DNA from 3 places in the Geodermatophilus sp. CPCC 206100 genome. Region 3 is predicted to be linked to each of the others. Evidence: riboswitches for the same ligand, from Rfam matches in the RefSeq annotation. Region 3 holds a riboswitch; each other region holds the start of a gene.
The links. Region 3 has a riboswitch for cyclic di-AMP ahead of PGN05_RS14405 (peptidoglycan DD-metalloendopeptidase family protein). Riboswitches for the same ligand answer to the same signal wherever they lie in the genome.

Region 1: linked by a shared signal. The riboswitch ahead of PGN05_RS21080 (transglycosylase family protein) and the one ahead of PGN05_RS14405 (peptidoglycan DD-metalloendopeptidase family protein) in region 3 are both predicted to bind cyclic di-AMP.
Region 2: linked by a shared signal. The riboswitch ahead of PGN05_RS15090 (C40 family peptidase) and the one ahead of PGN05_RS14405 (peptidoglycan DD-metalloendopeptidase family protein) in region 3 are both predicted to bind cyclic di-AMP.

The regions. Positions count from the first base shown of each region.
Region 1 is NZ_JAQISV010000050.1:30,491-40,360, forward strand. Features, by position in the region: gene PGN05_RS21045 (BMP family ABC transporter substrate-binding protein) at 1-842, opposite strand, end outside; gene PGN05_RS21050 (helix-turn-helix transcriptional regulator) at 886-1,896, opposite strand; gene PGN05_RS21055 (DinB family protein) at 1,988-2,512, shown strand; gene PGN05_RS21060 (hypothetical protein) at 2,550-3,488, opposite strand; gene PGN05_RS21065 (SRPBCC family protein) at 3,598-4,059, shown strand; gene mgrA (L-glyceraldehyde 3-phosphate reductase) at 4,067-5,104, opposite strand; gene PGN05_RS21075 (hypothetical protein) at 5,239-5,394, shown strand; gene PGN05_RS21080 (transglycosylase family protein) at 5,500-6,684, opposite strand; cyclic di-AMP (ydaO/yuaA leader) riboswitch at 6,687-6,837, opposite strand; gene map (type I methionyl aminopeptidase) at 7,076-7,846, opposite strand; gene PGN05_RS21090 (helix-turn-helix domain-containing protein) at 7,898-8,167, shown strand; gene PGN05_RS21095 (MFS transporter) at 8,363-9,870, shown strand, end outside.
Region 2 is NZ_JAQISV010000030.1:30,745-40,614, forward strand. Features, by position in the region: gene PGN05_RS15045 (SpoIIE family protein phosphatase) at 1-155, opposite strand, end outside; gene PGN05_RS15050 (STAS domain-containing protein) at 167-517, opposite strand; gene PGN05_RS15055 (ATP-binding protein) at 592-1,029, shown strand; gene PGN05_RS15060 (serine/threonine-protein kinase) at 1,040-2,533, shown strand; gene PGN05_RS15065 (RtcB family protein) at 2,560-3,717, shown strand; partial or broken gene PGN05_RS15070 (NmrA/HSCARG family protein) at 3,816-4,663, opposite strand; gene PGN05_RS15075 (SMP-30/gluconolactonase/LRE family protein) at 4,717-5,616, shown strand; gene PGN05_RS15080 (D-2-hydroxyacid dehydrogenase family protein) at 5,621-6,583, opposite strand; gene PGN05_RS15085 (hypothetical protein) at 6,635-6,805, opposite strand; cyclic di-AMP (ydaO/yuaA leader) riboswitch at 7,157-7,290, shown strand; gene PGN05_RS15090 (C40 family peptidase) at 7,304-7,819, shown strand; gene PGN05_RS15095 (LppW family protein) at 7,862-8,746, opposite strand; gene PGN05_RS15100 (hypothetical protein) at 8,819-9,202, opposite strand; gene PGN05_RS15105 (hypothetical protein) at 9,366-9,870, opposite strand, start outside.
Region 3 is NZ_JAQISV010000028.1:79,018-88,887, forward strand. Features, by position in the region: gene PGN05_RS14370 (beta-ketoacyl-ACP synthase III) at 1-95, shown strand, start outside; gene PGN05_RS14375 (acyl carrier protein) at 173-412, shown strand; gene PGN05_RS14380 (beta-ketoacyl-[acyl-carrier-protein] synthase family protein) at 450-1,691, shown strand; gene PGN05_RS14385 (acyl-CoA carboxylase subunit beta) at 1,821-3,233, shown strand; gene PGN05_RS14390 (DUF3145 domain-containing protein) at 3,381-3,881, opposite strand; gene PGN05_RS14395 (hypothetical protein) at 4,264-4,518, opposite strand; gene PGN05_RS14400 (maleylpyruvate isomerase N-terminal domain-containing protein) at 4,609-5,502, shown strand; gene PGN05_RS14405 (peptidoglycan DD-metalloendopeptidase family protein) at 5,527-6,744, opposite strand; cyclic di-AMP (ydaO/yuaA leader) riboswitch at 6,756-6,911, opposite strand; tRNA gene PGN05_RS14410 (tRNA-Ile) at 7,316-7,389, shown strand; gene PGN05_RS14415 (helix-turn-helix transcriptional regulator) at 7,444-8,331, opposite strand; gene PGN05_RS14420 (zinc-dependent alcohol dehydrogenase family protein) at 8,524-9,492, shown strand; gene PGN05_RS14425 (NAD(P)-dependent alcohol dehydrogenase) at 9,612-9,870, shown strand, end outside.

The DNA of each region.
Region 1 (9,870 bases), on a different contig from region 3:
ATGACCGAGAAGTCGTAGAGCACCGAGGTCAGGTAGTGGTCAGGCGCCAGGTCGGACTTGTCGGTGTACTTGGCGGTGATCCGGACCGAGCCGGCCGGCTCGGCCTTGACCGCCTCGAACGCGCCCACCATGCCCAGGTTCAGCGAGCCGAGGACGACGTCGGCGCCACCGGCCACGAGCTGGCTGGTGAACTGCTGGCCGCGGGTCGGGTCGTTGAGGTCACCGGTCCACACCGGGGTGAGGGTCGCCGAGGAGCCGACGTCGGCCAGGGCCTGCTCCACGGCGTGCACCTCGGAGTAGCTGAACGGCAGCGTGGCCCCGCCGAGGTAGGCGATCTGCTGGCTCTGCGTGGTCGCCGCGGCCAGGACGCCCAGCGGGTAGAAGGCCAGGTGGAAGTTCCGGTCGAGCACCCAGACGTTGTCCGGGACGTCCTCGGGCTCGGTGTCCTGCTCGGCGATGAAGACGACGTCCGGCGCCTCCTCGGCCACCGCGACGGTCGCGTCGTAGAACTGGCTGCCGTGGGTCCAGATGACGGTGTAGCCGTCGGCGACGTACTCCCGCAGGACCCGCTGGGCGTCGGGCACCGCGACGCTCTCGGAGAAGGTGGTCTCGGCGCCGTACTCGGCCTCCGCCGCCTCGAGCGCCTCGAGGCCCAGGAAGGTGTAGTCCGCGTCGGTGGTGGTGCCGGAGAAGACCGCGGCGATGCGGGGCGCCTCCCCGTCCCCGCCGCCGGTGCCACCGCCCCCGCCGCCGCCGTCGTCGCTGCCGCCGCAGGCCGTCGCCGTGAGCAGCAGCGCGGAGCACATCGCGGCGGTTCGGAGGAACACACGGGCCGGGGGCATGGACGCCACATCCTCGGATCTCGGGGTCGGAGCCGCGAGCCTGTCAGCCCGGGGTTGCCCGGCTCCCGACCGAGGCGCCAGCCGAGACCGAATCGATACCGAGCAGGGAGCGCCGGAACCGGTCCGACCACTCGCGCAGGAGATCCCGCAGCTCGGGCGGGGTGACGACGGTGAACTCGGCACCCAGCGACCCGAGGGCGAACGCGGGCCAGTCCAGGTTGTCGGTCTCCATGTGCACCCGCGTGCGGCCGGGCCCGTCCTCGACCACCCGCGCCCAGCGGCCGATGCGGTCGCGCACCCGATCGGCCGGCGCCGCGACCACCGCCTCGACGGCGACCGCGGTCGCCCCCGGCCCCATCCCCGCGCGCACGAAGGCCGCGGCGTCCTCGGCGGGCAGCCGGCGCGGGGCGAAGCGGGCGCCGGTGGGCCGCGGCCGGGTCAGCCGGTCCAGCCGGAAGCTGCGCCAGTCGCCGCGCAGCAGGTCGTAGGCGACCAGGTACCAGCGGCGCCCCGAGGCCACGAGCCGCGCGGGCTCGACCTCCCGCTCGGTCTCGGCGCCGTCGCCGGCGGTGTAGGCGAACACCAGGCGCTCGGTGTCCCGGCAGGCCTGGGCCACCGCGGTCAGCACCTCCGGGTCGATCGGGGTCCCGCCGTCGCGCCACCCGGCCGGTTCGGTGACCGCGCGCAGCGCGTCCGCCCGGCGACGCAGCCGCGGGGGCAGCACCTGCACGACCTTGGTCAGGGCCCGCACCGACGACTCCGCCGTCCCGGCGATCGCGCTCTGCGTGGCGGCCTGCAGGCCGACGACGAGCGCGACGGCCTCCTCGTCGTCGAGGACCAGCGGCGGCAGCGCCGCACCGGGGGCCAGCCGGTAGCCGCCGTCGACACCGGGCTGGGCCTCCACCGGGTAGCCCAGCTCGCGCAGGCGCTCGACGTCGCGCCGCAGGGTCCGCAGCGAGACGCCGAGCCGCTCGGCCAGGTCGGCGCCGGCCCAGTGCCGCCGGCCCTGCATCAGCGACAGCAGTCGCAGCGTCCGGTTGCTCGTGTCGGCCATGACGCCAGATTCTCTCTGATTGCGGTCAGGAACTGGCACCAATGGGATCTAGCGTCGTCCTCGACGGATCCTCCGACGGAAGGCGAGCACGATGACGAACGCGACGACCACCCTGACCGGCGAGCGGGCCGACCTCCTGGAGACCCTCGCCGCCCACCGGTACTTCCTGCGCCACACCGTCCAGGGGCTGACCGACGAGCAGGCGCGGCAGCGGACGACCGTCAGCGAGCTGACGCTGGGCGGGCTGCTCAAGCACGTCGCCGCGCAGGAGGCGGCCTGGGTCCGGTTCGTCCTGGAGGGCCCGTCGTCCATGCCCGGCCCGGACGACGCCGAGCAGATGGCGAAGTGGGCCGAGGAGTTCCGGATGGGCCCGGACGAGACGCTCGAGGCGATCCTCGCCCGCTACGAGGAGGTGGCCCGGCGCACCGACGACCTGGTGCGCACGCTGCCCGACCTCGACGCGTCGCACCCGCTGCCCGAGGCGCCGTGGTTCCCGAAGGGCGCCGTCCGCTCGGCCCGCCGGGTGTTCGTGCACATCGTCGCCGAGACCGCCCAGCACGCCGGGCACGCCGACATCCTGCGGGAGTCCCTCGACGGCCAGAAGACGATGGGCTGACCCCCGCGGCCCCGCCGGGCGGCGGCGCGGAGGCCGGTCAGCCCTCCTCGAGCGCCCGCAGAGCGGCCACCGCCCGGTCCCGGGCGCCCGCGGCGTCGGTGGCCTGCCGCTCCGCCGTCCGGCGGTGCCGCTCGGCGCGCTTGAGCTCCTCGGCGGTCTCCGCGGCCTCGCGCTCGGCGCGGGCCAGCTCATCGGCCAGCTCCGCGACCCGCGCCTGCAGGTCGGCCCGCCGGGCGTCGAGGTCGTCGACCCGTCGCTGCTCCTCCTCGGCCGCGGCCCGGGCCTCCGCGGCGACGGTCTCCGCCTCCTCCGCCGCCTGCCGGGCCTCCTCCAGCGCGCGGCGCCGGCGCTCCTGCTCCGCCCGCCGGGCCTCCTCCTCGCGACGGCGGGCCTTCTCCTCGCGCTGCCGGCGGCGCTCGGCCGCGTCGCCGCCCCGTGGCCGCGGCTCCTTCGGCGGGCGCTCCGGGCGCGGCGGCACCAGGTGCAGCGCCGGCCGGGTGCCCGTCGTTCCCAGGCCGCTGTAGGACATCGGCGAGACCAGGCGCCCGGACAGCAGCGCCTCCCCCGCCTCCGGGTCGGTCATCCCTGCCCGCAGCGTGTCCTCGACCTGGGCCTGCACCGAGCTGCTCACCCGCTGCCCGTGCTCGCGGGCGAGCGCCGCCGCCTGCCGGGTGAGGGCGGTGAGCAGCTGCGAGCGCTGGCGGTTGAGCGCCTTGAGCTGGTCGCCGGCGAGGTCCTCCTGGGCCTGGCGCAGCAGGTCACCGAGCTCCACCAGCCCCTCGATCTCCGCGCGGTGCGCGCGCACCAGCAGGTTGCACACCCACGCGGCGGTGGACGGCTTGGGCAGGCCGCCGATCTCCTTGGCCAGCCCGCGGTCGCCGTCGGCCCGCGCCTCGTCGGCGCGCTGCTTGCGCAGGGCGGTGAACTCCTCGGGCGGCACCTCGTAGAGCTCCTCGGCCACCTCCTCGAGGTCCACGGCACCCCTCCTCGCGGTCCGGACCTGCGCACCCGCCGGTCATCCTCCACGCGTCGCCCGCCCGACGGCGCGTGACAGGCAGCCCGTCCGCGCCCCACCATGCCGGGTCATGGACACCACCCGGCTGGAACGCCGTCTGCGGGCACCGCGGTCGGCGGTGTACCGCGCCCTCCTGGACCCCGGGGCGGTGGCCCGCTGGCGCGTTCCGCACGGGATGGCCAGCCGGGTGCACCGGTGGGAGGCGCGCGAGGGCGGGACGGTGCGGGTCTCCCTGACCTACGAGACGACCGGGCAGACGGGCAAGACGACAGCCTCCACCGACACTTACACCGGCCGCTTCGTGCGGCTGGTCCCCGACGAGACGGTGGTCGAGGTCGACGAGTTCGAGACCGACGACCCCGACCTGCGCGGCGAGATGACGATGACGGTCACGCTCGCCGACACCGAGGACGGCACCCTGCTGGTGGCCGTGCACGAGGGGCTGCCCCGCGGGGTCTCCGCGGCCGACAACGAGGCCGGCTGGACGTCGGCCCTGGACCGCCTCGCCGCACTCGTGGAGGGCCGCGGCTGATCCGTCGTCAGGCTCCTCCGGTGCGCGGCGCCTGCCAGATGTCGATGCCGGCGTCGACGGCGTGCTGGTCGATGGCGGCCAGCTCCTCGTCGCTGAAGGCCGGATGCGCCAGGGCGCCGACGTTCAGCTCGAGCTGCTCGACGCTGCTCGCGCCGATGAGCACCGTGGTCACCCGCGGGTCGCGCAGCGCCCAGGCCAGCGCCATCTGTGCCAGGCCCTGCCCGCGCTCCCGGGCGATGCCGTCGAGCGCCCGCACGTGGGTCAGCGCCTCCTCGGTGAGCAGGTCGGTCGACAGCGACTTGCCCTGGCTGGCGCGCGACCCCTCGGGGATGCCGTCGAGGTACTTGGTCGTGAGCATCCCCTGGGCCAGCGGCGAGAAGGCGATGCAGCCGGCGCCGACGTCGGCCAGCACGTCGAGCAGGCCCTCGGTCTCGATCCAGCGGTTGAGCATCGAGTAGGAGGGCTGGTGGATCAGCAGCGGCGTCCCGAGGTCGGCGAGGATCGCCGCGGCCCGCGCGGTGTCCTGCGGCCCGTAGCTGGAGATGCCGGCGTAGAGGGCCTTCCCGGCCCGGACGGCGGAGTGCAGCGCGCCCATCGTCTCCTCGAGCGGCGTGGTCGGGTCCGGCCGGTGCGAGTAGAAGATGTCGACGTACTCCAGGCCCATGCGGCGCAGCGACTGGTCCAGGCTCGCGGTCACGTACTTGCGGGAGCCGCCGCCCTGGCCGTAGGGGCCGGGCCACATGTCGTAGCCGGCCTTGGTGGAGATCACCAGCTCGTCGCGGTACGGCCGGAAGTCGTCGGCGAGGTGCCGGCCGAAGTTGGTCTCCGCCGACCCGTAGGGCGGTCCGTAGTTGTTGGCCAGGTCGAAGTGGGTGATGCCCAGGTCGAAGGCCCGGCGCAGGATCGCGCGCTGCCGCTCGAACGGGACGTCGTCCCCGAAGTTGTGCCACAGCCCGAGGCTGACCGCCGGCAGGTCCAGGCCGCTGCGGCCGGTGCGCCGGTAGGTCATGGAGTCGTAGCGGTCGTCGGACGCTCGGAAGCCCATGCGCCCGATCCAACCAGCGCCCTCGCCTCGCGGCCTCGGGAACGGCTGCGGCCGGCCCGCGGGGTGTCGTCAGGGACGAGGGCACCCCCTAGGGTCGAGCCGTTGGATGTCGGGCTCGTCGACGGGAGATCACCGTGCTCCGCCTCCTCGGACTCCTGCTGGTCGTCTGGCTCGCGATCACCGTCATCGGGGCCGTCGTGAAGGGCCTGTTCTGGCTGGCCGTCGTCGGGCTGCTGTTCTTCCTGGTCACCGCCGCGCTCGGGTGGCACAAGCGGGGCACCCGGGTCTGACCCGGGCTCCTCCGCGAGGCGGCGCGGCCCGGGCAGCACGACGGCCCCGCCCCTCCTCGCGGAGGGACGGGGCCGTCGGCGCTGCGGACCAGCCGTGCGGCGTGCTCAGGCCGCCCGGTAGTTCACGTGGACGTGGTCGAAGTGGTTGGCCGTGGCGCTGCCGCGGTCCTCCATCGCCTTCCACGAACCGGTCGGCGAGGTCAGGATCCGCTGCTGCCAGATGACGTACTCCACGCCGAGCTCGTCCCAGTGCTCGATCTGGTACTGCGCGATCGCGTCGCCGAGGCCGGCGTCGGCGACCATGTAGTCCAGCGCCAGGCCCGACGGGTGACCGTGCGGGTCGACGGCGCTGGCGCGGGTGCCGCCGATGGTGATGCCGGCGGCACCGGGGACGTTGCTGACGACCGCGTCGGCGGCGGCCTGAGCCTGCGGCTTGACCGCGCCGGCGCTGTTGGTGATCTTGGCGACTGCCGTAGCCGGGGCGGCCACGGGAGCCGCGGCGGCCACCGGAGCGGGGGCGGCCTCGGGAGCGGGGGCGGTCGCCGCCTGCGGAGCCGGCGCCGAGTTGCCGACCGTGCCCGACTCGGGAGCCGGAGCCGGAGCGGAGGCCGGGGCGGGGGCCGGGGCGACCTGCTCGTCGCCGGCGACCTCGAGCACCTGGCCCGGGAGGATCCGGTTGGGGTTGCTCCCGATGACGTCGAGGTTGCGCTGGTACAGCTCGCGCCACCGCTCACCGTGCGCGGCCGCGATCTTGGCCACCGTGTCGCCGCGGCGGACGGTGTAGTCGCCGCCCCCCGCGGCGTGGCGACCGTAGGTCTCGGCGGTCTCGGCGGTCTCGGCGGCGGGCTGCGCCGGAGCCGGCTGCTCGGCAGCCGGCTGCTCCGGCGCCGGCGCGGGGGTCGACGCCAGCGCGGCCGGGGTGGTGCCGTCGGTCAGGCGCTTGCCGCAGGTCGGCCAGGCGCCGACGCCCTGACCGGCGAGCACCTTCTCCGCCGTCTCGACCTGCTGGGCGGGGGTGGCCAGGTCGGCGCGGGGCGCGAAGGCGGTACCGCCGAACGCGGCCCAGGTCGACTGACTGAACTGCAGGCCACCGAAGTAGCCGTTGCCGGTGTTGATGCTCCAGTCCCCGCCGGACTCGCAGGCGGCGACGCCGGTCCAGTCGTGCGTGGTGGAGGCCTGTGCGGGAGAGGTGAGGACGCCCAGCCCGACGACGGTGGCGCCCGTCGCGACGGGGACACGGGCGAGTGCCTTCTTGGTGCGGACGTAACGGGGCGCGCGGTGCTTGGACATGGGTGATCTCCGATCACCGCCGGCGAGGTCAGCTGTCGGGTTCGGGCGATCGGTGCCCGGCCGCGGTTCGCGGCTTCACCCCGAGGCGCGCAGCTGCGCGCCGTGTACGTGGGTCCCCCACCCCTGCCCTGAGTGCTCTGGTGGACGACCGGTGGGCAGGGTTTGGCGGACCGGCGCCGCGCTCCGATTCGCTGAGCGCAGCCAAAACATTACGTTTCGTTATGTGCACTGTCGCCATGACGCCCGTCACACCGGCCGCTCTCCGTCCGGGTCCGCTGGTCAGGTCCGTGGGCGGCAGCCGACTGTGACGCACGCAGCGCGGGTCCGACCGTGCGCAGCCCCGGCCGGCCGCCGCCGACCCGCGGGCTCGCGCTGCGGAGCGAGCCCTCGGTCAGCGCGGGGCGGTGAGGATGCGCGGGCCGTCCTCGGTGACCGCGACGGTGTGCTCGACGTGTGCGGCCCGGCTGCCGTCGGCGCTGCGGAGTGTCCAGCCGTCGGCGTCCACCCGGTAGTCGTCGGTGCCGCCGGCGAGGAACCACGGCTCGATCGCGATGACCAGCCCCGCCCGCAGCGGCACCCCCCGGCCGGCCCGGCCCTCGTTGGGGACGTGCGGCGCCTCGTGCATCGTGCGGCCCACCCCGTGGCCGCCCTGGTCGGTGTTGATGCCGCAGCCACCCGCCCGGCCGACCGCGCCGATCGCCGCCGAGACGTCGCCGACCCGGTTGCCGACCACGGCCGCGGCGATCCCCGCGGCCAGCGCCCGCTCGGCGGTGGCGACGAGGGCGAGGTCCTCGCGGTGCGGGGTGCCGACCGGGAAGGTGATCGCCGAGTCCCCGACCCAGCCGTCGAGCGTCGCGCCGGCGTCCACGCTGAGCAGGTCGCCGTCCTCGAGCTCCTGCGGCGTCGGGATGCCGTGCAGCGCGACGTCGTTGACCGACAGGCAGACCACCCCGGGGAACGGCGGCGTGGTGGCCAGCGGCGCGTACCCGAGGAACGGCGAGGTCGCGCCGGCGTCGGCGAGGACGTCGCGGGCCACCTGGTCGAGCTGGCTGAGCCGGACGCCGGGTGCCGCCGCGGCCCGGACGGCGGCGAGCATGTCGGCCACGACCGCTCCCGCGGCGCGCATGGCGTCCAGCTCCCCGGGGGTGCGCAGCTCGATCACGACGATCCCTCCTCGGGCCGGTACAGCTATCCCGGTATTAGTATCACGGCCATGGTGCGCCCCCCGCTGAGCCCCGAGGAGCGCGAACGCGGCCGTCGGCTGGGCGCGCTGCTCCGCGCCGCACGCGGTGGACGCCCGCCCGCGGAGGTCGCCGCGGCCTCCGGGGTGAGTCTGGAGGCGCTGCGCAAGATCGAGTCCGGCCGGGTGCCGACTCCAGCGTTCTTCACGGTGGCCGCCCTCGCCCAGGCCCTCGACCTGCCGCTCGACGAACTGGCCGCCGAGCTCGCCGGCCCGGGCGACGGGACCGCGCTCTCCGCCTGAACCCGGCCCCGCCGGGCGCGGAACGTGGACGGTGCCAGGCGCTCCCGCCCGCGTCGCTGCACGACGACTCCGGGCACCCGGATCCACCGCAGGACGTCGACGAGTCACCGGATACCGGACGTGGATCTCCTCCGGTCCTGCCCGGGAAACCCGGCTGACCGGACGGCGCACGGCAGGCAGGATCGGCGCGCACCGATGAGCGCGCCCCCGCCGCGCGGTCTCCTCATCGACCGCACCGGCGCCGGGCACCCGCCCGCGGACCCGGTGCCGACGGAGGAGGACACCGTGGCCGACCGGGCTCCCGCACTGGACCTGCGCTCGGGGCCCGAGCGGGTCTTCGCGCACCTGCTGGTCAACAACCTGCTGGTGTCGGTCGTCAACTACACCGTCTGGTTCGCGGTCACATTCTGGGTGTTCCTCGAGACGGGCTCGGTGTTCGCCACCGGGATGATCGCCGGCATCTTCCTGGTCGCGACGGCCGGGACCGGCATCTGGTTCGGCAGCCTGGTCGACCACCACCGCAAGCACGCCGTCCTCCAGGCCTCGGCGGGTGTGTCGACCATCCTGTACGCGCTGGCGCTGGCGGTGTACTCGCTGACCCCGGAGGAGTCGTTCCGGACGGCGGCCAGCCTGCCGCTGTGGTGCTTCGTCGTGCTGCTCATGCTCGGCGTGATCGCGGGCAACCCGCGCATGATCGCGCTGCCGACGCTGGTCACGCTCCTGGTCCCGGCGGACCGGCGGGACCGGGCCAACGGGCTCGTCGGATCGGCGACCGGCCTGTCCATGCTGGTCACCTCGGTGATCAGCGGGCTGCTGATCGCCTTCGGCGGCATGACCGCCGTCCTCGCGCTGGCCCTGACCGTCCTGGTGCTGTCGGTGGTCCACCTGACCCGCGTCCACGTGCCCGGGGACGGGGTGGCGTCCCTCGCCGAGGACGAGGACGGCGCGGCGGCCGGCTCCGGCGTCGACCTGCGCGGAACGCTCCGCCTGGTCCGCAGCGTGCCCGGGCTGCTGCCGCTGATCCTGTTCAGCTGCTTCAACAACTTCCTCGGTGGCGCCTTCATGGCGCTCATGGACCCCTACGGCCTGTCGCTGATGTCGGTGCAGGCGTGGGGGCTGCTGTGGGGCGGGCTGTCGGCGTTACTGATCATCGGCGGGCTGCTGGTGGCCCGGATCGGTCTCGGCAGCCGCCCCATCCGGGTGTTGCTGCTGGTCAACGTGGCCATGTGGACCGGGACGATGCTGTTCCCGCTGGCCTCCTCGGTGCTCACGCTGACCGTGGCGATGGCCGTGTTCATGACCGTGACGCCCTTCGCCGAGGCCGCCGAGCAGACGGTGCTGCAGCGGGTGGTGCCCTACGAGCGGCAAGGCCGGGTGTTCGGCTTCGCGCAGAGCGTCGAGCAGGCCGCGTCCCCGCTGACCGCCTTCCTCATGGCCCCGCTCACGGAGTTCCTCGTCATCCCGTTCATGACCGACGGGGCGGGCGCGCGGGCGATCGGCGGCTGGTTCGGGACGGGCCCCGACCGCGGCATCGCGCTGGTCTTCGTCGTCACCGGGCTGATCGGGGTCGTCGCCGTCCTGGCGGCGTTCGCCAGTCCCGCCTACCGGCGGCTGAGCGCGGCGTACGCGGCGGCCAGGGATGAGGACCTCGCCGGTGCGGACGAGCCGGCGGGCGTCGTCGACCCGGCCCTCACGGCCGTCCC
Region 2 (9,870 bases), on a different contig from region 3:
GACGCCACGACGACGGCGAGGTCGGGCTCGGTGACGGCGAGGAGGGCGCCGTGCGGCTGGATCGCGCCGGGGACGGCGATCGGCTCGTCCGCGCACCGCGCGAGCGCCTCGTCGGGGACCTCGGGGACGGTCGGGGTGGGCGGGCTCGGCGTCATCCCCGGCGACCCTACGGGCCGACCTCCTCCTCGGGCAGCCGGGCCGACTCGACGATCGGCACGAGGGCCTGCAGCTCGAGCAGGTCGACGACCAGCCGGACCGGGCTGTTGCTGCGCGGGCAGACCACCTGGAGGGCGACGTCCGCGCCCAGCGCGCGGCGGGCCACCATCGCGAGGCACCGGGCGCCGGAGGAGTCGAGGAACGTCGTGGCGGTGAGGTCGACGACCAGTGCGCGGGGCCCCTGGGACAGGAGGGACTCCACGGCCTCCGTGAGCCGGGGAGCCGTCGCGACGTCGAGCTCCCCGCGTACGCTCAGCGCCGGTCGCCCGGAGGCCGTCGTCCGCTCGATCTCGAACAGCACGGGGCGGTCTCCTCGTCGTGGTCCACTGGCTCACCGCAGGGTAGATGCCGCCAGGCGGGAGAGGGGAACCTGCCATGGACATCGCCTTCACCGTCAGCCTCCCGGTGGACACCAGCAGCGTGCCCTTCGTCCGCGGGCTGTGCCGCATGGCGCTGGAGCACCTGCGCGTGGAGCCGGCCGTCGTCGACGAGATCGTGCTGGCGCTGACCGAGGCCTGCGCCAACGTCGTCCAGCACGCCGGGGACCACACGGACTACGAGGTGCAGGTCGCGATCGACGACGCGGTGTGCCGGATCGTCGTCGTCGACGGCGGCGAGGGGCTCGACCCCGACGAGCTGACCTCGGCCGCCACCGCGGACCGGTCCCCGCTCGAGCGCGGCCACGGGCTGCGGCTCATGCAGGCGCTGGTCGACCGGCTCTCCTTCCGCCACGACCCCGACGGCCGGCACCGGGTGACGCTGGAGAAGCGGCTGGCGGCGCCGCCGGCTCTGCGCCTGGTCGACCCGGTCTGACCCGGCGCGCATGCACCGACCCGGCACCGTCCTCGCCGACCGCTACGAGCTGTCCTCCCCCGTCGCGACCGGGGGCATGGGGCAGGTCTGGCGCGCGGTCGACCGCGTCCTGGGCCGCCAGGTCGCGGTCAAGGTGCTGCGCCCGGAGTTCACGGAGAACGCGGTCTTCCTGACCCGGTTCCGCACCGAGGCGCGGCTGTCGGCGGGGCTCGTGCACCCGAACATCGCCGTGCTGCACGACTACGGCGAGGTCGAGCCGGGCGCCGGCGGCGGGGACCGGTTGGTCTACCTGGTCATGGAGCTGGTCGAGGGCCGGCCGCTGTCGACGGTGCTGCAGGAGGAGCGCCGGCTGGCCCCCGACCGGACGCTGGCCCTGCTCCGCCAGGTCGCCGCCGGCCTGGCCGCCGCGCACGCGGCCGGCGTGGTGCACCGCGACGTCAAGCCGGGCAACGTGCTGGTCGCCCCGGACGGCACCGTGAAGATCACCGACTTCGGCATCGCCTGGTCCGCGGCCAACACCCCGCTCACCCGGACCGGTCACGTCGTGGGCACCGCCCAGTACCTCGCCCCCGAGCAGGTGCGCGGGGACAAGGCGGTGCCGGCCAGCGACGTCTACTCCTGGGGCATGGTGGCCTACGAGTGCCTGGCCGGACGCCGGGCCTTCGACGGCCCCAACCCGGTCGAGATCGCGCTCCAGCAGCTGCGCGAGCTGCCCGCTCCGCTGCCGGACGACGTCCCCGAGCCGCTGCGCCGGCTGGTGGACCGGTCCCTCGCCAAGGACGTGGCCCAGCGCATCCCGGACGGCGCCGCTCTGGTCGCCGCGATCGACGACCTCGCCGCCGGCCGGGACGACGCGCGCACCGACACCCTCGTCATGCCGGCGGTCCGCGCCGAGCACGCCACCCATGTGTTCCCGTTCGCCGCTCCCGAGCCCGCCGACGAGGACGCCGGCTCCGCCGCCGCCGAGCCCGAGGAGGACCGGCCGCGCCGGCGCCTGCTGATCCCGCTGCTCGTGGCCCTCGTCGTGGTGGCCGCGGTGGCGGCGGGCGCGCTGGTCCTCGGCCTGCGGGGTGATCCGGCGCCGGCGAGCGCGACTCCCACGCCGCCGCCCGCGCCGACGACGGCCGCCGCACCCCTGGCGCCGCAGGCCCCGCCGGTCGTGCGGGTCCGGCTGACGGCCGAGGAGTACGTCGGGCGGCCGGTGGGGCAGGTGCAGCCGCAGCTGGCCGGCCTGGACCTGCTCGTGCGGCTGGTCGCGGTCGAGACCGCCGAAGTCCCCGCCGGGCAGGTGCTCGCGCTCGACCCGGTCGGCGAGGTGCCGGTCGGCACGACGGTCACCGTCACCCACGCCGTCGCGCCGCCCCCTCCCCCACCGCCGCCGCCGACCGTCGCCCCGACGACCGAGGCGGAGCCGACCCAGGAGCAGGGGAACGGCAACGGGAACGGCGAGAACCGCGAGCGCCGGCGGGACCGGGACCGCGACCGCGACAACGACGAGGACTGAGCCGCCGGACGGGGTATGCCAGGCCGGTGGAGACGATCAGCGACCGGCTGCTCAACTGGGCCTCGATCCTCGAGCCGACCACCCGCCTGCAGGCCGAGCGCACCGCCTCGATGCCGTTCGTCCGCCCGCACATGGCGCTCATGCCCGACGCGCACCTGGGGAAGGGCGCGACCGTCGGGTCGGTGATCCCGACCGAGGGCGCGATCATCCCCGCGGCGGTCGGGGTGGACATCGGCTGCGGGATGGACGCCGTCCGCACCCAGTTCACCGCCGACGACCTGCACGGGCGCAAGCTCGCCGTCCTCCACGAGCAGATCTCGCGGGCCGTTCCGCTGTCAGCCGGCCGGTACAACAAGAAGCTGCGGGACTCGGCGGCCGCGCGGGTGGAGGAGCTCCGCGCGCTGGCGGGCGTGCGGCAGGCCGACGGCGTCGCCGACCACTGGCCGCTGCAGCTGGGGTCGCTCGGGTCGGGCAACCACTTCATCGAGGTGTCGCTGGACGAGGCCGACCGGGTGTGGCTGTTCCTGCACTCGGGCTCGCGCGGGGTGGGTAACCGGCTGGCGGCCAAGCACATCCGGATCGCGCAGGACCGCTGCCGCGGGATGGACCTGCCCGACCGCGACCTCGCCTGGCTCGAGGAGGGGACGGCGGAGTTCGACGCCTACATCGAGGCGCTGCGGTGGGCGCAGCGGTTCGCCCTCCTCAACCGCGCCGAGATGATGGACCGGGTCGCCGAGCAGGTGTCGCGCTTCCTGAACACCGAGGTCGAGCGCCGGGTCGAGATCTCCTGCCATCACAACTACACCGAGCGGGAGACCCACCTCGGCCGCGAGGTGTGGCTGTCGCGCAAGGGCGCGATCTCGGCGCGGCGCGGGCAGGAGGGGCTGATCCCGGGGTCGATGGGGACGGCGTCCTACGTGGTGGTCGGGAAGGGCAACCCGGAGTCGCTGATGTCCGCGCCGCACGGGGCCGGCCGCAACCACTCCCGGGGTGCCGCCCGCCGGCTGTTCACCCGCGCCGACCTCGACCGGCGGATGGCGGGCATCGCCTGGGGCCGGTCGGACGCCTTCCTCGACGAGCACCCGGACGCGTACAAGCCGGTGGACGTCGTGATGGCCGACGCCGCCGACCTGGTGGAGATCCGGCACACCCTGCGCCAGGTGGTGAACGTCAAGGGCGACTGACGTCCCCGGCCAGGGACTTCCCCTGCGGATGCTCGTGCTCTGCCCACCGCGGTGGGCAGAGCACGAGCATCGCCGAGAACAGGTCTGCCGGGTGCGGTTCAGGCCTGTGGGTTCCAGCCGCCGGCTGCCACCCACGCCCGCAGGTCGTGCAGGCCGGGCGCGAGCGCCCGGGTGGCGGCGAGATCGCCCTGGTAGGCGGGCAGGTCGACGAACCAGGCGAACATGGCCCGCGAGTCGGCGTCGTCGCCGAGCACGTCGAGCGGGAGCGCCTCGTAGCGACCGGGCCGGCCGGCCCGCTCGCCGAAGACGGCGGCGATCTCCTCCCCCGTCCGCTCGTCACCGGCGATCTCGATGCTGCCGCCGGGCACCCGGGCGGGGTCGAGCAGGACGGCGGCGGTGGCCACACCGATGTCGGCGACGGCGATCATCTGCAGCGGCACGCCCGCCGGCAACGGCATGCGGACGACGACCCCGCCGTCCTCGGTCGCGGCCATCCAGGCCAGGTTCTCCATGAAGAACACCGGCCGGACGACGGTGGCCGGCAGCCCGACCGCAGCGAGGTGCTCCTCGACCCGGCGCTTGCTCTCGAAGTGGGGATGCCGGTGGACCGCTCCGCGCCGCCGACCGAGTTGTAGACCAGGTGCTCGACCCCGGCGTCGGCGGCGGCGTCGACCACCGCCGTCCCCTGCCGGACCTCCGACTCCGGACCGCCCGCGCCGAACGGGGTGGTCATGGCGAACACCCGCTGGACACCGGTGAACGCCGACCGCAGGCTGGCCGGGTCGGCGAGGTCGGCGCGGACCAACTCGGCCCCGCGGTCGGCCAGGTCGCTCGCCTTGGCGGGGTCGCGGACCAGCGCGCGCACGCGGGCACCGGCGTCCAGGAGGGCGCGGGCGACGGCGCCGCCCTGCTGGCCGGTGGCCCCGACGACGGCGATGACGGTCATGGGTCTCCTCGGTCTGGGGGGTGACGGCCTCACTCTGCCGCTAGCGTCCCGCCATGGCAGATCGTCAGCTCAGGACCGTGATGGAGGGCGGCGGGTTCTTCGAGGGCCCGCGCTGGCGCGAGGGCACCTGGTGGGTGTCGGACTTCTACCGGCACATCGTCAGCCGGGTGACCGCCGACGGCGCGGAGACGGTCGTGACGGAGGTCGAGCAGCAGCCCTCGGGGCTGGGCTGGCTGCCCGACGGGTCGATGGTCGTCGTGTCGATGAAGGACCACCGCGTGCTGCGCCTCGCCGACGGCGTCCTGTCCACCCACGCCGACCTGTCCGAGCACTGCAGCGGCTCGCTCAACGACCTGGTCGTCACCGAGCAGGGGCAGGTGTTCGTCGGCGACTTCGGCTTCGACCTCATGGCCGGCGACGACGCGGCGCCGGCGACGCTCAAGCGGGTCGACCCGGACGGCACGGTCACCGTGGTCGCCGACGGCCTGCAGTTCCCGAACGGCTCGGTGATCACCCCGGACGGCGGGACCCTGATCGTCGGCGAGACGTTCGGCAACCGGTACACCGCGTGGGACCTCACCCCGGACGGGACGCTGTCCAACCGCCGGGTGTGGGCGGCGCTCGGCCCGGAGGTGACCGGCCGGACCACCGAGGAGGTGCTCGGCCAACTGGTGATCGCCCCCGACGGCTGCACCCTCGACGCCGAGGGGCACATCTGGGCGGCCGACGGCCTCGGCGCGCGGGTGGTCCGCCTCGCGCCGGGCGGCGTGGTGGTCGACCAGGTGGCGGCGCCGTCCGGGCTGGGCGTCTTCGCCTGCATGCTCGGCGGGGACGACGGCCGCACCCTGCTGATGTGCTGCGCGCCGGACTTCTACGAGCACAACCGCGCGCCGGTGCGCGAGGCGGTGCTGGTGGCGACCGAGGTCGACGTCCCGCACGCCGGCCGGCCCTAGGCGCTCACTCCGGGCGGAGGACGCGGACGGGCGAGCCGGCGAGGAACGCGGCGACGTCCTCGACCGCCTCGCCGTAGAAGACCTCGTAGGTGTTGCGGGTGACGTAGCCGAGGTGCGGCGTGAGGACGGCGCGCCGCTCGCGGCGGAGCGGGTGCTCGGCGGGCAGCGGCTCGCGGTCGTAGACGTCGAGGCCGGCGCCCGCGATGCGCTCCTCGCGGAGGGCCGCGAGGAGGGCGGTCTCGTCGACGATCGGCCCGCGGGAGGTGTTGACCAGGATCGCGGTGCGCTTCATCCGCGCCAGCTCCGCGCGGCCGACCAGCCCGCGGGTGCGGTCGGAGAGGACCAGGTGCACGGTGACGACGTCCGCTGTGGCGAACAGCTCGTCCCGGCCCACCCGTCGCACGCCGACCTCCGCGGCGCGCTCGTCGGTGAGGTGCTGGCTCCACGCGACGACGTCCATGTCGAAGGCGCGGCCGATGCGGGCGACCCGCGCGCCGAGCCGGCCGAGCCCGACGACGCCGAGTGTGGCGCCGGCGAGGTCGGTGCCGAGCGTGGTCTGCCAGCCGCCGGCGCGCATGCCGGCGTCCTCCTCCGGGACGTGCCGGGCCACCGCCAGGATGAGCGCCCAGGTCAGCTCGGCGGTGCCGGGCGCGTGCGAGCCGGTGCCGCAGACGGGGATGCCGAGGTCGGCCGCGGCGGCGAGGTCGATGGCCGCGTTGCGCCGGCCAGTGGTGACCAGCAGGCGCAGCTGCGGGAGGCGTTCGAGGACGCGGCGCGGGAACGGCGTGCGCTCGCGCATGGCGACGAGCACGTCGAAGGGCCGGAGGCGGGCGACGAGGGCGTCCTCGTCGGGCGCGGGGTCGGCGAGGTAGGTGACCTCGGCCGGTTCGGGCAGCCGGGACCAGTCGCAGAAGTCCGCGGCGACGGACTGGTGGTCGTCGAGGACGGCGATGCGGAGCACGGTCACCGGACGCGGCCCCGGCTCGGAGCTCGAGCGGGGCTGCGTCCGGTCACGGCGTCAGCGGACGGGGCCGCGGCCGTAGCCCTTGCCGCCGCCGCCCTTCTTGTTCTGCTCGCCCATCTTGGCGATGAACTCCTTGATCTTGGCCTGGTTCTGCGGCTTGCGGGCCTCCTGCAGCACCTTCGCCGCGATCCCCGACGCCACGAGCTTGCGGATCATGCCTGCCATCGAACTGCTCCTCCTGGTTGGGGTTGCCTGCTTCCCTGCCCGCCCGACGGCCGGGTCAATCACCCGGGATCCCAGCGCTCGCGGTCGCCCGCCGGTGACGCACCGTGGCGGCACCCCGGGGTCAGGTCAAGTCGTGGAAATCTCCTGACCAGCACGGACGCTGGGGAAACGCTCCTCACGCTCCGTCGTCCCCGCTGCTGACGACGGCGAGTCGCGGCGAGGTCGGCGCGGTCGCCAGGTCATCGACCCCGATTGGCGACGCTCGTCGCGCCTTCTTAGCGTTCTGCCCGGTCTCGCGGGCCCCCTCGCCGCCCATCTCCCGGAGCGGCACCCGCCGGACCCCGCCGAACCAGGCATCGGTCGTCTACCGATGCCCGGACCGGGGACCCACCTGGATCCCTGGGGTGAAGCGCGATCCGTCGCGCCGGGCGACTCCCCCGCCCGAACCCGTCAGCTAACCCGGTAGGCGGCCGTGGAGAACAGGAGAACCCGTCGTCCATGACGACTACACGCACGCCCTCTGCACGTCGCACGTTCCGCGGGATCGCCGTCGCCGCCATCGCCGGTGCCGGAATCGCCCTCACCCCCCTGCCGGCCTCGGCCGACGCGGGTGACCCCGCCGCCACCGCCGCCGTCGCCGCCGCTCCGGCCGCCGCGCCGAACGGCACCGCCCAGGCCGCCGTCGACACCGCTCTCGCCCAGGTGGGCGACCGCTACGTCTACGGCGCGACCGGTCCCAACTCCTTCGACTGCTCGGGCCTGACCTCCTTCTCGTACAAGGCGGCCGGCGTCTCGATCCCCCGCACCTCGCGGGCGCAGTCGACGTTCGGGGCCGCGGTCGGGAAGGGCGACCTCCGGCCGGGTGACCTGGTGTTCTTCTACAGCCCCGTCTCGCACGTGGGCATGTACATCGGCAACGGCCAGATGGTGCACGCCTCGACGGCCGGCAAGCCGGTCGCCGTGGTCAACCTCGACTCGATGCCGAGCTACGCCGGCGCTCGCCGGGTCGCCTGACGCCGCGGTGCCCCGGCCGCTCGTCGAGCGGCCGGGGCACGGTCAGCCGATGCCGGCGAGAACGGCGGCCGCTGCGCCGTCGAGCGCGGCGCGGGCCCGGTCCCAGGTCGTGGAGGTCGGGAAGTCGCCGAGCAGGACGACCACCCGGCCGTCGGGGAGCACGCCCGCCGAGTGCAGCTGGCGCCGGCCGTCGACGCAGCACATCCAGCCCTGCTTGACGCCGGCCCGGCCGAACAGCCCGAACCGCTGGTCGAACCCGTCGGCGGCGGTGGTGGCGACCGATCCCAGCCAGCCGGTGAGCAGCCCGGCGCGTTCCGCGTCGAGCAGCTCGGGGAGCCGGCGGAGGACGGTGGCGTAGTCCGCCGCCGTGGTGGTCGCCTGCCCCCACTGCCCGGCGATCGCCGGCGGTGCGGTGCCGGTCAGGCCGAGTTCGCCGGCGAGGTCGGTGACCAGGCGGGCGCCGTCGTACCGGTCCCAGAGCAGGCTCATCGCGTCGTCGTCGGAGTCGGTGATGGCGCGCTGGGCCCGTTCGAGGTCGCTCTCGTCGAGGGGAACGGCGCCGGCCTGGTCGAGCTGGAGCAGCCGGGTCACCACCACCACCTTGACCAGCGAGGCGGTGTAGGCGGGTGCGCCCGCGTCGCCGCCGGCGAGGAGCTGGTGGCCGTCGGCGTCCTGGACGGCGACCGTGACCGTCCCGCCGGCGCCGGCCGCCGCGGCCGTGACGTCGGTCAGGACCCGGACCGCGTCGACGGCCGGGGCCACGGGTCGGGGTGGCACGACCTCAGCGGTCGGGGAACTCCGGACCGAGGCGGTGTCGACGTCCTGGCCGGCGGCGTGGCCGGCGCACCCGGCCAGGACCGCCGCGGCGCACAGCGCGGCCAGACCCCGGCGGAGCCGGTGGTCTCGGAGGGGACGGCGTCCGGCCACGGGCCCAGGGTGGGACCGCTTCCTGGCAAACACCCCGCCTGAGCTGCTGCTCTCCCCCGGACGGGGGACGGCCTACCGCGGCCGGCAGGGCTGCGGCAGGTCGCCGGCGGGCTGGACGGAGAAGGCGGCGTGGGACTCCCGGGGCCAGGAGCGGAGGAACAGGAGCCCGTAGCGGAGGTTCAGCAGCGCGTCGGCGCCGACCCGGCCGACGTGCTCCACGAGCCGCGCGGTGTCGTGGTTGCGGTAGCGGCGCAGCTCGTCGCCGACGGCCACGGTGACGACGTCGTCGACGGCGCCCATGACGACGACGGCGGCCCAGTCCTCGTCCGGGCTGCTGTTGGCGAGCTGGACGCGCAGCGGGTGCACGCCGTGTCCGGGGACGTAGCTGCGGCAGCGAGGAGCCTCGGACGCCCGGTTGCCCGTCCAGAGGGGGAAGCCGAGGTCGGGGTCGGTCATGAGGCGCTCCTTGGTGCATCGCGGCGGGTCAGGGACCGCGGTGCTCCAGGACAGCACCCCGCGAACGCGCCGGCCCCCCGGAGCCGCCCGGTCGGGCGCCGGCGTCCTCCCATCGCGTGAGGGACGCGGGCCGCCGGTCACGCAACGTCAGTGCCGCCCGCGCTCAGCCGACGACGTAGCGACGACGGAACCCGCCCGCCCAGTCGGCGAGGTCGTCGATCCCGGCAGCGGCGTCCGCCAGCTGCCGGTGCGCCACGTACCGGACGTCGGTGCGCAGGCGACCGCGCCGGGCCTGGACCGCGCGCACGGCCGACCGCGCGGCGGCGTCGTCGTCCCGGGAGAGCACGACGGTCAGCGCCTCGTCGAAGACCGGACCGCCGCCGCGGCCACCCCGGCGCACGCTCTCGGTCAGCAGCACGGTGCGCAGCAGCCGGCGGGTGTCGTGCCTCCGCAGCTCGGCGAAGGCGCCCTCGGCCATCCCGAACCCGCGGCAGCAAGCGCGGTACCTCTCGTCGGCGGCCGTGTTCTCCGGGTCGCGGTCGGAGCTGTCGACGTCCTCGGTCGCGACGGCGATCAGTTGGCTGCGCCCGTCCGCGAGTCGGCCGGCCACGACCGCGTCGAACACCGTCCGGTCCTTGAGGTGGTCACGGCGGTCGGGCGCCCACGCG
Region 3 (9,870 bases):
TCGAGTCCGGCGAGGCCAAGAGCGGCGACCTGGCCCTGGTCCTCGGGTTCGGCGCCGGGCTCACCTTCGCCGGACAGGTGTTCCGCCTGCCCTGACGGGCAACTCCCCAGCACCGGGCCAACAGGGGCCCGACGGCGGGTTCCCCGCCCAACCCGAGAGAGAGGACCTCAGCGTGAGCGAGGACATCCAGACCGGTCTGGCCGAGATCCTGGAGGAGGTCGCGGGCGTCGCCCCCGCCGACGCCACCCCCGAGAAGTCGTTCACGGAGGACCTCGACGTCGACTCCCTGTCGATGGTCGAGATCGCCACCGCGGTCGAGGACAAGTTCGGCGTCGCCATCCCCGACGACGAGCTCGGCAACATCAAGACCGTCGGCGACGCCATCAGCTTCATCCAGAAGAACCAGGCCTGAGAGGGCCACCCGGCCGCCCGTTCCAGGAGGAACCCCTATGAGCACGCCCGTCGGCGACGTCGTCGTCACCGGCCTCGGCGCCACCACACCGCTGGGTGGCGACGTGACCAGCACCTGGGAGGCCCTCCTGGCCGGGCGGTCGGGGGTCAGCCGCATCACCGACGACTGGGTCAAGGAGTTCCCCGCCCAGCTCGTCGCCCGGCTGACCGAGGACCCGGTCGGGAAGCTCGACCGGGTCCGCGCCCGCCGGCTCGACCGCAGCCAGCAGGTCGCCGTGGTGGCGGCCGATGAGGCGTGGCAGCACTCGGGCGCCGCTGACTCCGGCGTCGCCCCCGAGCGGATCGCCGTCGTCTTCGGCACCGGCATCGGCGGAGCGCTCACCCTGCTCGGCCAGGACGACGTCCTGGAGGAGAAGGGCCCCAAGCGGGTCTCCCCCTTCACCATCCCCATGCTCATGCCGAACGGCCCGGCCGCCGCGGTCGGGCTGGCCGTCGGCGCGCGCGGCGGCGTGCACGCGCCGGTGAGCGCGTGCGCCTCCGGTGCCGAGGCGATCCGCTGGGGATTGGACCTCATCCGGTTCGACCGCGCCGACGTCGTCCTGGTGGGTGGCGCCGAGGCCTGCGTGCACCCGCTGCCGATGGCCGGGTTCGCGGCCATGCGCGCGATGAGCACCCGCAACGACGAGCCCGAGCGCGCCTCGCGCCCGTTCGACAAGGCCCGCGACGGCTTCATCCTCGGTGAGGGCGCGGCCGCGCTGGTGCTGGAGCGCGCCGACTCCGCCCGGGCGCGCGGCGCGCAGGTGCACGCCCGCCTCGCCGGGGCCGGCGGCACCGCCGACGGCTACGACCTGGTCGCCCCGCACCCCGAGGGCGAGGGCGCCGGCCGCGCGATCGCCGCCGCCCTGCGCGACGCGGGGCTCACCCCGGCCGACATCCAGCACGTCAACGCGCACGCCACCTCCACCCCCGTCGGTGACACCGCCGAGGCCGCCGCCATCCTCGGCTCCCTCGGCGAGCACGTCCTGGTGACGGCGACCAAGAGCCAGACCGGGCACCTGCTCGGCGCGGCCGGGGCGCTGGAGTCGGTGTTCACCATCCTCGCCCTCCGCGAGCAGGTGGTCCCCGCGACGGCCAACCTCGACGACCCGGACGACGACGCCGCCGTCCAGTCGCTCGACATCGTCCGGCAGGAACCGCGCAAGGCGAAGCTGACCGCCGCGGTCAACGACTCGTTCGGCTTCGGCGGCCACAACATGGCGCTGGTGTTCACCACCGCCTGACAGGGGACCCCGTCCCCCTCACCCCCTCGCAGGCTCGGGGCGAGCCTCCGGACGGGGCCACCGTCCGGCCCGGGCGCCTTGCACGCACCGGGCCATCCCCGCATGCGCGCCCGAGGACCCGGAGGTCCCGTGACAGTCCTGCCGGCCGCCCCGGTGGCTCCCGTGGCCGACCCCCGCGACCCCGGGGACCGGCTGCGACGGTTCTTCGACCCCGGCTCCCTGACGCTGCTCGGCCCGCGGGACACGTCGGGGGTGCTGGCCGCCCGCGGAACGGTGGCGGGCAGCCCGGCCATCGCCTACTGCACCGACGCGACCGTCATGGGCGGGGCGATGGGCCTCGCCGGGTGCGCGCGCGTGGTCGAGGCCATCGACATCGCGGTGCGGCAGCGGCTGCCGGTCGTGGGCATCTGGCACTCCGGCGGCGCGCGGCTGGCCGAGGGGGTGACCGCGCTGCACGCCGTCGGTGAGGTGTTCCAGGCGATGGTCCGGGCCTCGGGCCGGGTGCCGCAGGTCTCCGTCGTCCTCGGGCCGGCCGCCGGGGGCGCCGCCTACGGGCCGGCGCTCACCGACCTGGTCGTCATGGGCCCGGCCGGCCGGGTGTTCGTCACCGGCCCCGAGGTGGTCCGCTCGGTCACCGGCGAGGACGTCGACATGGAGCGGCTGGGCGGGCCGGACACCCACGGGCGGCGCAGCGGGGTCGTGCACGTGGTGAGCGAGTCGGAGGAGGGCGCGCTGGACGCCGCGCGGGAGGCGGTCGGCCTGCTCGCCGCGCAGGGCGCCTTCGGCCCCGCCGACGCCGAGCCCGACGTCGACCTCCGGGCCCTGCTCCCGGAGCGGCCGCAGCGGGCCTACGACGTGAAGCCGCTGGTGGCCGCCGTCCTCGACGGCCCGGGTCTGGAACTGCACGCGCGGTGGGCGCCCAACGTGGTCACCACCCTCGGCCGGCTGGCCGGTCGCACGGTGGGCGTGGTCGCCAACAACCCCCTGCGCCTGGGCGGCTGCCTGGACTCCGCCTCGGCCGAGAAGGCCGCGCGGTTCGTGCGCACGTGCGACGCGTTCGGCGTGCCGCTGGTGGTGCTGGTCGACGTGCCCGGCTACCTGCCCGGCGTCGGCCAGGAGTGGGACGGCGTGGTGCGCCGCGGGGCCAAGTTGCTGCACGCCTTCGCCGAGGCGGTGGTGCCGCGGGTGACGCTGGTGACCCGGAAGTCCTACGGCGGCGCCTACATCGCGATGAACGCCCGGTCGCTGGGCGCCACGGCGGTGTTCGCCTGGCCGGGCGCCGAGGTCGCCGTCATGGGCGCGAAGGCCGCCGTCGGCATCCTGCACCGCAAGCAGCTGGCCGCCGCTCCGCCGGCCGAGCGGGAGGCGCTGCACGCGCGACTGGTCGCCGAGCACGAGCGGATCGCGGGCGGGGTGGACCGGGCCCTGCGCATCGGCGTCGTGGACGAGGTCGTCGAGCCGTCCCGGACCCGGCGCCGGCTGGTCGCCGCACTGGCCGCGGCCCCCGCCGGCCGCGGGGCGCACGGCAACATCCCGCTGTAGGGAGAGGACCCGATGCCCCCGCGCACCGGGACGGACTCGGAGGAATGGGCCGTCCGGACGCCGCTTCCCCGACGACGTCCGGACGGTCCGGCCTCAGCCTACGACGGGAGTGCGCGAGGTACTCGCCGGTCGTAGTCGGATCGTGACCTACACCACCTGGTGCAGCCAGGTGATGGGGCTGCCGTCGCCGGCGTGCCGGTAGACCTCGAGGTCGGCGTCCCAGGCCGCGCCGAGCAACTGGTCGACCCCGTGGCGGAAGGCCTCGATGGAGGTCGCGGTGGCGGCGAGGTGGCGCAGCTGCTGCTCGCTGACCACCAGGTCGCCGTTGGCGCTCGTGGGCGCGCGGAAGACGCCGTGGCCGGGGACGTACGACATGCGCTCACCGTCGTTGCCGTGGCTGGCTTCCTCGGTCACCTCGAAGCGCAGCATCGGCCACGCCCGCAGGGCAGCGACGAGCTTGGCGCCCGTCCCGGGGGCACCGGTCCAGGCGACCTCGGCACGGAAGGAACCGTGTGCCGCGGGCTGGTCGGCCCACGACAGGGAGACCGGCGCGCCGACGACGCGCTCGAGCGCCCACTCGACGTGCTGGCAGAGCGCCTTCGGGCACGCGTGCACGAAGACGACACCCTGGGTAGACCGTCGTTGCACGGGGCACCTCCATCGACTCGATCGGTCTCGTCTTCCCCAACGGACGATCGATTCGGTGACAGGCTGTGTTCGGCGGTTCCGGACCAGGGGTCCGGGGAACAGTTTGCACGATGGTCACCCCATCGCGCCAGTGCGGATGAGGCGGATGGGTCACATGTGACTGATGGTCACGGCTGTGACCACTATGCGCTGGTCAGCGGCCATACCACGGTGACGACACCGCCGTCCAGGCATGTGCGGGCGCTTCCTGAGGACCCCTCGCGGACGCCGCGCCGGCGATCCGCGTGCGGGTGGACGAGGGGCTCCCCCACGGACACGCTGTGACGTACGGTAACGGCGACCACGCACCGTGACGGGATCGACACACCCACCGGGGGCCCGCTCAGGCGCCGAAGCCGGCCTGGAGGTCCTCGCGCGGCACCACCCGGGTCGCTTGGCAGGGCAGCCCCTCGGCACCGGGCTCGGCCCACTCCACGTCCACGACCTGGCCGGCCCGCAGGGTGCCCCCGTGCGGCCCGTGGACGACGTCGGCGTCCACCCAGCAGTCGCCGGGCAGGTCGGGGGCCTCCACGATGCCGGCCCGGCGCTCCTCGTCCCAGCGGATGACGGTCCCGCGGGTGCTGCCGCTGCGTGTCATGTCCTCAGGCTGCGGGTGCGCTCCACCCGGGACAAGCCGGGGAGGGACGGCGCACGCCTGCCCGCCCGGGTGTCCGGGTAGGGGCCGGTCATGCCGCGAGCGCAGGGGATGGCCGACGCCGGCCGCGACCGGGTGGCCGAGCTGGTGCTGCCGGCGTGGGACGCCTTCCTCGACCAGGCGGCCGCGGTCGACCTGGACCGGCCCTCCCGGCTGCCGGGCTGGCGGGCGCACGAGATCTGCGTCCACCTGGGCTGCTGGCCCGACCACGCCGCCCTGGCCGACCTGGTCGACTCGGCGCGGAACGGCGGCGCGGGAACGCCCCCCGACGTCGACGGGACGAACGCGCGGGTGACCGCCGCGCACCGCGACGCCTCCCGGGAGGACGTGCTGGCCGCGCTCCGGCGCAACCGCGAGGCGACCGCCCGGTACCTGGCGGAGGAGCCGGTGGCGCTCGACACCGCGCCCGCCGTGGCCGTGGTGGGCCGGCTGCCGCTGCTCAGCGTCGTCCTCGGGCAGGCCTACGAGCTGGCCGTGCACGGGCTGGACCTCGTGCCACTCGGGGCTCCCCCGGTGCCGGCCCCGGTGCTGCAGGCCGGACTGGCGGCCCTGGCCGACGTCACCGGCGCCCTGGCGGCGGCGGAGGGCATCACCGGCGGCGCGACGCTGGCCACCCCGGACGGCGGGTGGCGGTTCGCCGCCGACGGGGACGGCTGGACCGTCGTCCCCGTTCCGGCCGGCCGGCCGGCCGGCACCGCGGTGGAGGCGGCGGCCGACCTGCTGCTGGAGGCCGCCTCGGGCCGGGTCAACCCGGTCGCGGCGCTGGCCCGCCGGCGGCTGAGGGTGCACGAGATCGGCGGGCTGCTGGCCCTCGCGCCGATCGTGCAGTCGGCGCCGGGCATCCCGGGCGGGCCGATCCTCCAACTGGCCGCGCAGACCCTCGGCGGGGTGGGCGGGCTCCTGGGCCGGCTGCGCGGCCGCCGCTGAGCCGGCGGCCGCGTCCGACTCAGGTCAGCAGGCGCCGCCGAGGTCGATGCCGTGCGCGTCGAGCCACGGCACCGGGTTGACCCGGCTGGCGTACAGCCCTCCCTGGTGCACCTCGAAGTGCAGGTGCGGTCCGGTGGACTGGCCCTTGTTGCCCACCTCGGCGATCTGCTCGCCGGCGGTCACGACCTGGCCGGCGCTGACGAAGAACCGGTTCACGTGGCCGTAGAGGGTGATCTGCCCGTCGGCGTGCTGGACGTAGACCGCCTGGCCGAACCCGCTGGCCGGGCCCGCCTGCAGCACGACGCCGTCCTCGGGGACGTAGATCGGGGTGCCGATCGGGGCGGCGATGTCGACCCCCTGGTGCATGGTCCCCCAGCGGGCGCCGTAACAGGAGGTCACCCGGCCGGCCGTGAGCATGCCGGAGGCGGCGGCCGACGCCGTGCTCAGCGTCTGCGCCTGCACCTGGCGGTCGGTCCAGGCGGCACCCGGGTCGGCGGCACCCTGGGCGGCGAGCATCCGCTCCCCCGCCTGGCGCAGCTCCTCCTCCAGGCGGGTCTTCTCGGCGGCGCGGGCGTCGAACTCGGCCTGGGCCTCGGCGAGGTGGGCGTTGGCGGCGGCCTCGGCCTCGTCGGCGGTGCGGGCCAGCTCCTCGAGCCGGACGACGGCGGCCTGCGCGGCGCGGTCGGCCTCCTGCACCCGCTGCTCGACGGTGAGGTACTCGGCCAGCCGGTCGGAGCGGTGGTCGCCGATGACCTCCATGGTGGCGGCCTGCTGCAGCAGCTCGGTGGGGCTCTCGGCGTCGAGCAACAGCTCGATGTCGCCGTAGCGCTCCTCCGCCCCCATGTAGGCCTCCCGGCTGAGGTCGGCGATGTCCTGCTCGGCGCCAATGACGGCGGCCTGCGCCTCGGCCAGCTCGGTGGCGGTGGCCTCGGCCTCGGCCTGGCCCGCAGCGAGCTGGGCGCGGGCGACGAGGGCCGCGTCCGCGGCCGCCTCGGCCTCGACGGTCATCCGCTGCAGCTGCTCCTCGGCGGCCCGCACCGCGTCCTCGATGCGGGCGACCTCGCGGGCGAGGTCCTCCTGCTCGGACGCGGCCGGGGTGACAGGGGCGGCCAGCGCCATCGGGGTGCCGGCCAGCAGGCCGGCGACCGCGGCGGCGACGACGAGGGCCCGGCGCGGAGAGCGCAGGCGGCGCGGCCAGGAGGCGCGACCGGGCGTGGTGTACAGGCGGTGCAGGGTCGCCAACGCGACAGTTCTCCCATCCTCACGACCGCCTACCGAGTTAGCTGACGGGTTCGGGCCGGACGGCGCCCTACCCGCCTGCGCCCCCTGCGCAGGCAGGACTCACCCCAGTGGAACGGTGGGTCCCCGGTCCCCCTCGGTCCCCGGAGGGACGTCGGCGGTTCGGCGGGGCCCGGCCGAGGCCCCTCGGGTTCGAGGCGCTGCCCGGCGGGGCCGTCGGAGAAGCTACTACGAGTGAGGACCTCGGTCACGATCGAGTAACACGGACGGTGTGGCGGCTTGCCCAAAGGGGTGAGGAACCGCTACACGCCGTCACGCGATCGGCGCGGACGGGTGACACCCGTGCCCCACCCGCCACACCCGTCCCCCACCTGCCCCGATCCGGGTGGCGGCGGACGCGGACGGCGACGAGGCTCCCCGGCCGGCGTCGTCACTGACCGTGCACGCCGAGGTGTCGGATGAGATCCCGCCCACTCCGGGCCGACACGCCGCCGCGGGCCGACCGCCCAGGGGGATGGTCACCAGCGCCTGACCGGCCGCGGCCAGGAGGGCGTCTGGCAGGCTGGAGCCCGCCGGGGCGGTAGCTCAGCCGGTCAGAGCACGGGACTCATAATCCCTGGGTCGTGGGTTCGAGCCCCACCCGCCCCACCGGTGTTCGTGCAGGTCAGCGCGGTGGTCGCTCCGTCGTGGGCGGCGTCCTGATCAGGGCCGGTCCGCAGCCGGCGTGACCGCGTCCACGGTGGTCGCGGCCCAGCTGGACAGGAGCTTGAGGGCATCCTCTGACGGGGTCCCGGGCTGTGCGGTGTAGATGGTCAGGCGCAGGTCCGCGTGGTCGTCGGTGGGCAGGTCCAGCGTGCAGTAGCTCAGGTCGAGCGTGCCGACGACGGGGTGGCGGAACTGCTTCGCGCCGTTGTGGTGGATGCGGACGTCGTGGGCGGCCCACCGCGTCCGGAACTCCTCGCTGACGGTCGAGAGCTCACCGACGAGCTCGCGGAGCTGGGCGGCGTGCGGCCGGCGGCCGGCCTCGGCGCGGAGCAGGGCGACGGTGACGTTGGCCGCGCTCTCCCAGTCGAGGTAGTAGTCGTGCGCCTGCGGGTCCAGGAACTGGAACCGGGCGAAGTTCGCCGGCCGCCGCGGGCCGGCGAACAGCGGCGAGTGCAGCGCCCGTCCGAGGGCGTTGGTCGCGACGATGTCCAGGCGGCCGTTGGCGACGAACGCGGCGGACCCCGTCATCGAGTCCAGCATCCACTGCACGCGCGGCTGGATCTCCGCCTTGCTGCTGCGTCGCTGCGGGGTGCGGGCCGGCTTGGCGGCCGCACGAGCCAGGTTGAACAGGTGGGTCCGCTCGGCCTCGTCCAGCTGCAACGCCCGCGCGACGGCCTCCAGGACGTCGTCCGAGACGCCGGCGATGTGGCCCTTCTCCAGCCGGGTGTACCAGTCGGTGCTCACCCCGGCGAGGACCGCGACCTCCTCCCGCCGCAGCCCGGGCACCCGCCGCCGGCCCCCGCCGGGCAGCAGCCCCGCCCGCTCCGGCGTGATGCGGGCGCGCCGGCTGGCGAGGAAGTCGCGGATGTCGGTGCGGTTGTCCACGCCATCGACGCTACGTCGCCCGGCCGGTGGAGGGAGGTCGAGCTGGTACCCCCCACGAGCCCGCCCTCCCACGCCCGGCCACGAGGGCGTTCCGTGGAGTCCAGCGCCCATCCACTCCACCGCACCAGGAGCCCCGCCATGCGAGCAGCCGTCCTCCACGCCCCTGGCGACGTCCGTGTCGAGGACCGAGCGATGCCGAGGATCGAGCAGCCCACCGACGCGGTCATCCGGTTGACCGCCGCCTGCGTCTGCGGGTCGGACCTGTGGCCCTACCGCGGCATCGAGCCGATCGACGGGCCGCGGCCGATGGGCCACGAGTACGTCGGCGTCGTCGAGGAGGTCGGCAGCGAGGTCACGAGCGTCGAGCCCGGCCAGTTCGTCGTCGGCTCGTTCTTCGCCTCGGACGACACCTGCGAGATCTGCCGGGCCGGCTACCAGTCGCGCTGCGTGAACGGGGAGTTCGCCACCCCGACCGGCGCGCAGGCGGAGTACGCCCGGATCCCGCTGGCCGACGGCACGCTGGTCGCCACCCCGGGCACGCCCGAGGCGGACCTCGTCCCCTCGCTGCTGGCCGCCTCCGACGTCCTGGGCACCGGCTGGTTCGCCGCCGTCGCGGCCGAGGCCGGCCCGGGCAAGACCGTCGCCGTCGTCGGCGACGGTGCCGTCGGCCTGCTCGGCGTGCTGGCGGCCGAGCAGCTGGGCGCGGAGCGGATCATCGTCTTCAGCCGGCACGAGGACCGACAGCGACTGGCCCGGGAGTTCGGAGCGACCGACATCGTCACCTCCCGCGGCGACGAGGGCGTCGCTGCCGTCAAGGAGCTGACCCACGGCCTGGGTGTGCACTCGGTCATCGAGGCCGTGGGCACGCAGGAGTCGATGCTGCAGGCCATCCGCGCCACCCGCCCCGGCGGGCACGTCGGCTACGTCGGCGTCTCCCACGACGTGACGTTGCCCGGTGCGGAGCTGTTCTTCTCCGGCGTCCACCTGCACGGCGGCCCGGCGCCGGTGCGCCGGTTCCTGCCCGACCTGATCAGCCGGATCTGGGACCGGAGCATCGACCCGGGGAAGGTCTTCGACCTCGAGCTGCCGCTGGAGCAGGCCGCCGAGGGCTACCGGGCGATGGACGAGCGCCGCGCCATCAAGGCGCTGCTGCGGCCCTGACCGGCACCTGACGCGACCGGGTCCTGTTCGAGGCCGACGAGGAGCACTGATACGCGGCCGCCCCCGCCCTCGACTGACCCCTGCCCCACCCGAACCCGAACCGAACGAGGAGCACCCCCATGCGCGTTCCCGCCTACGCCGCCCCCGCCGCCGGCCAGCCCCTGGCCCCCACCACCATCGAGCGCCGGGACGTCGGCCCGAACGACGTCCTCATCGAGATCGAGTACGCCGGCATCTGCCACTCCGACATCCACACCGTCAACGGCGACTGGGGCCCCCAGCCCTTCCCCGTCGTCCCCGGCCACGAGATCGTCGGCGTCGTCACCGCGGTCGGCCCCCACGTGGCCGGCCACCGGGTCGGTGACCGCGTCGGCGTCG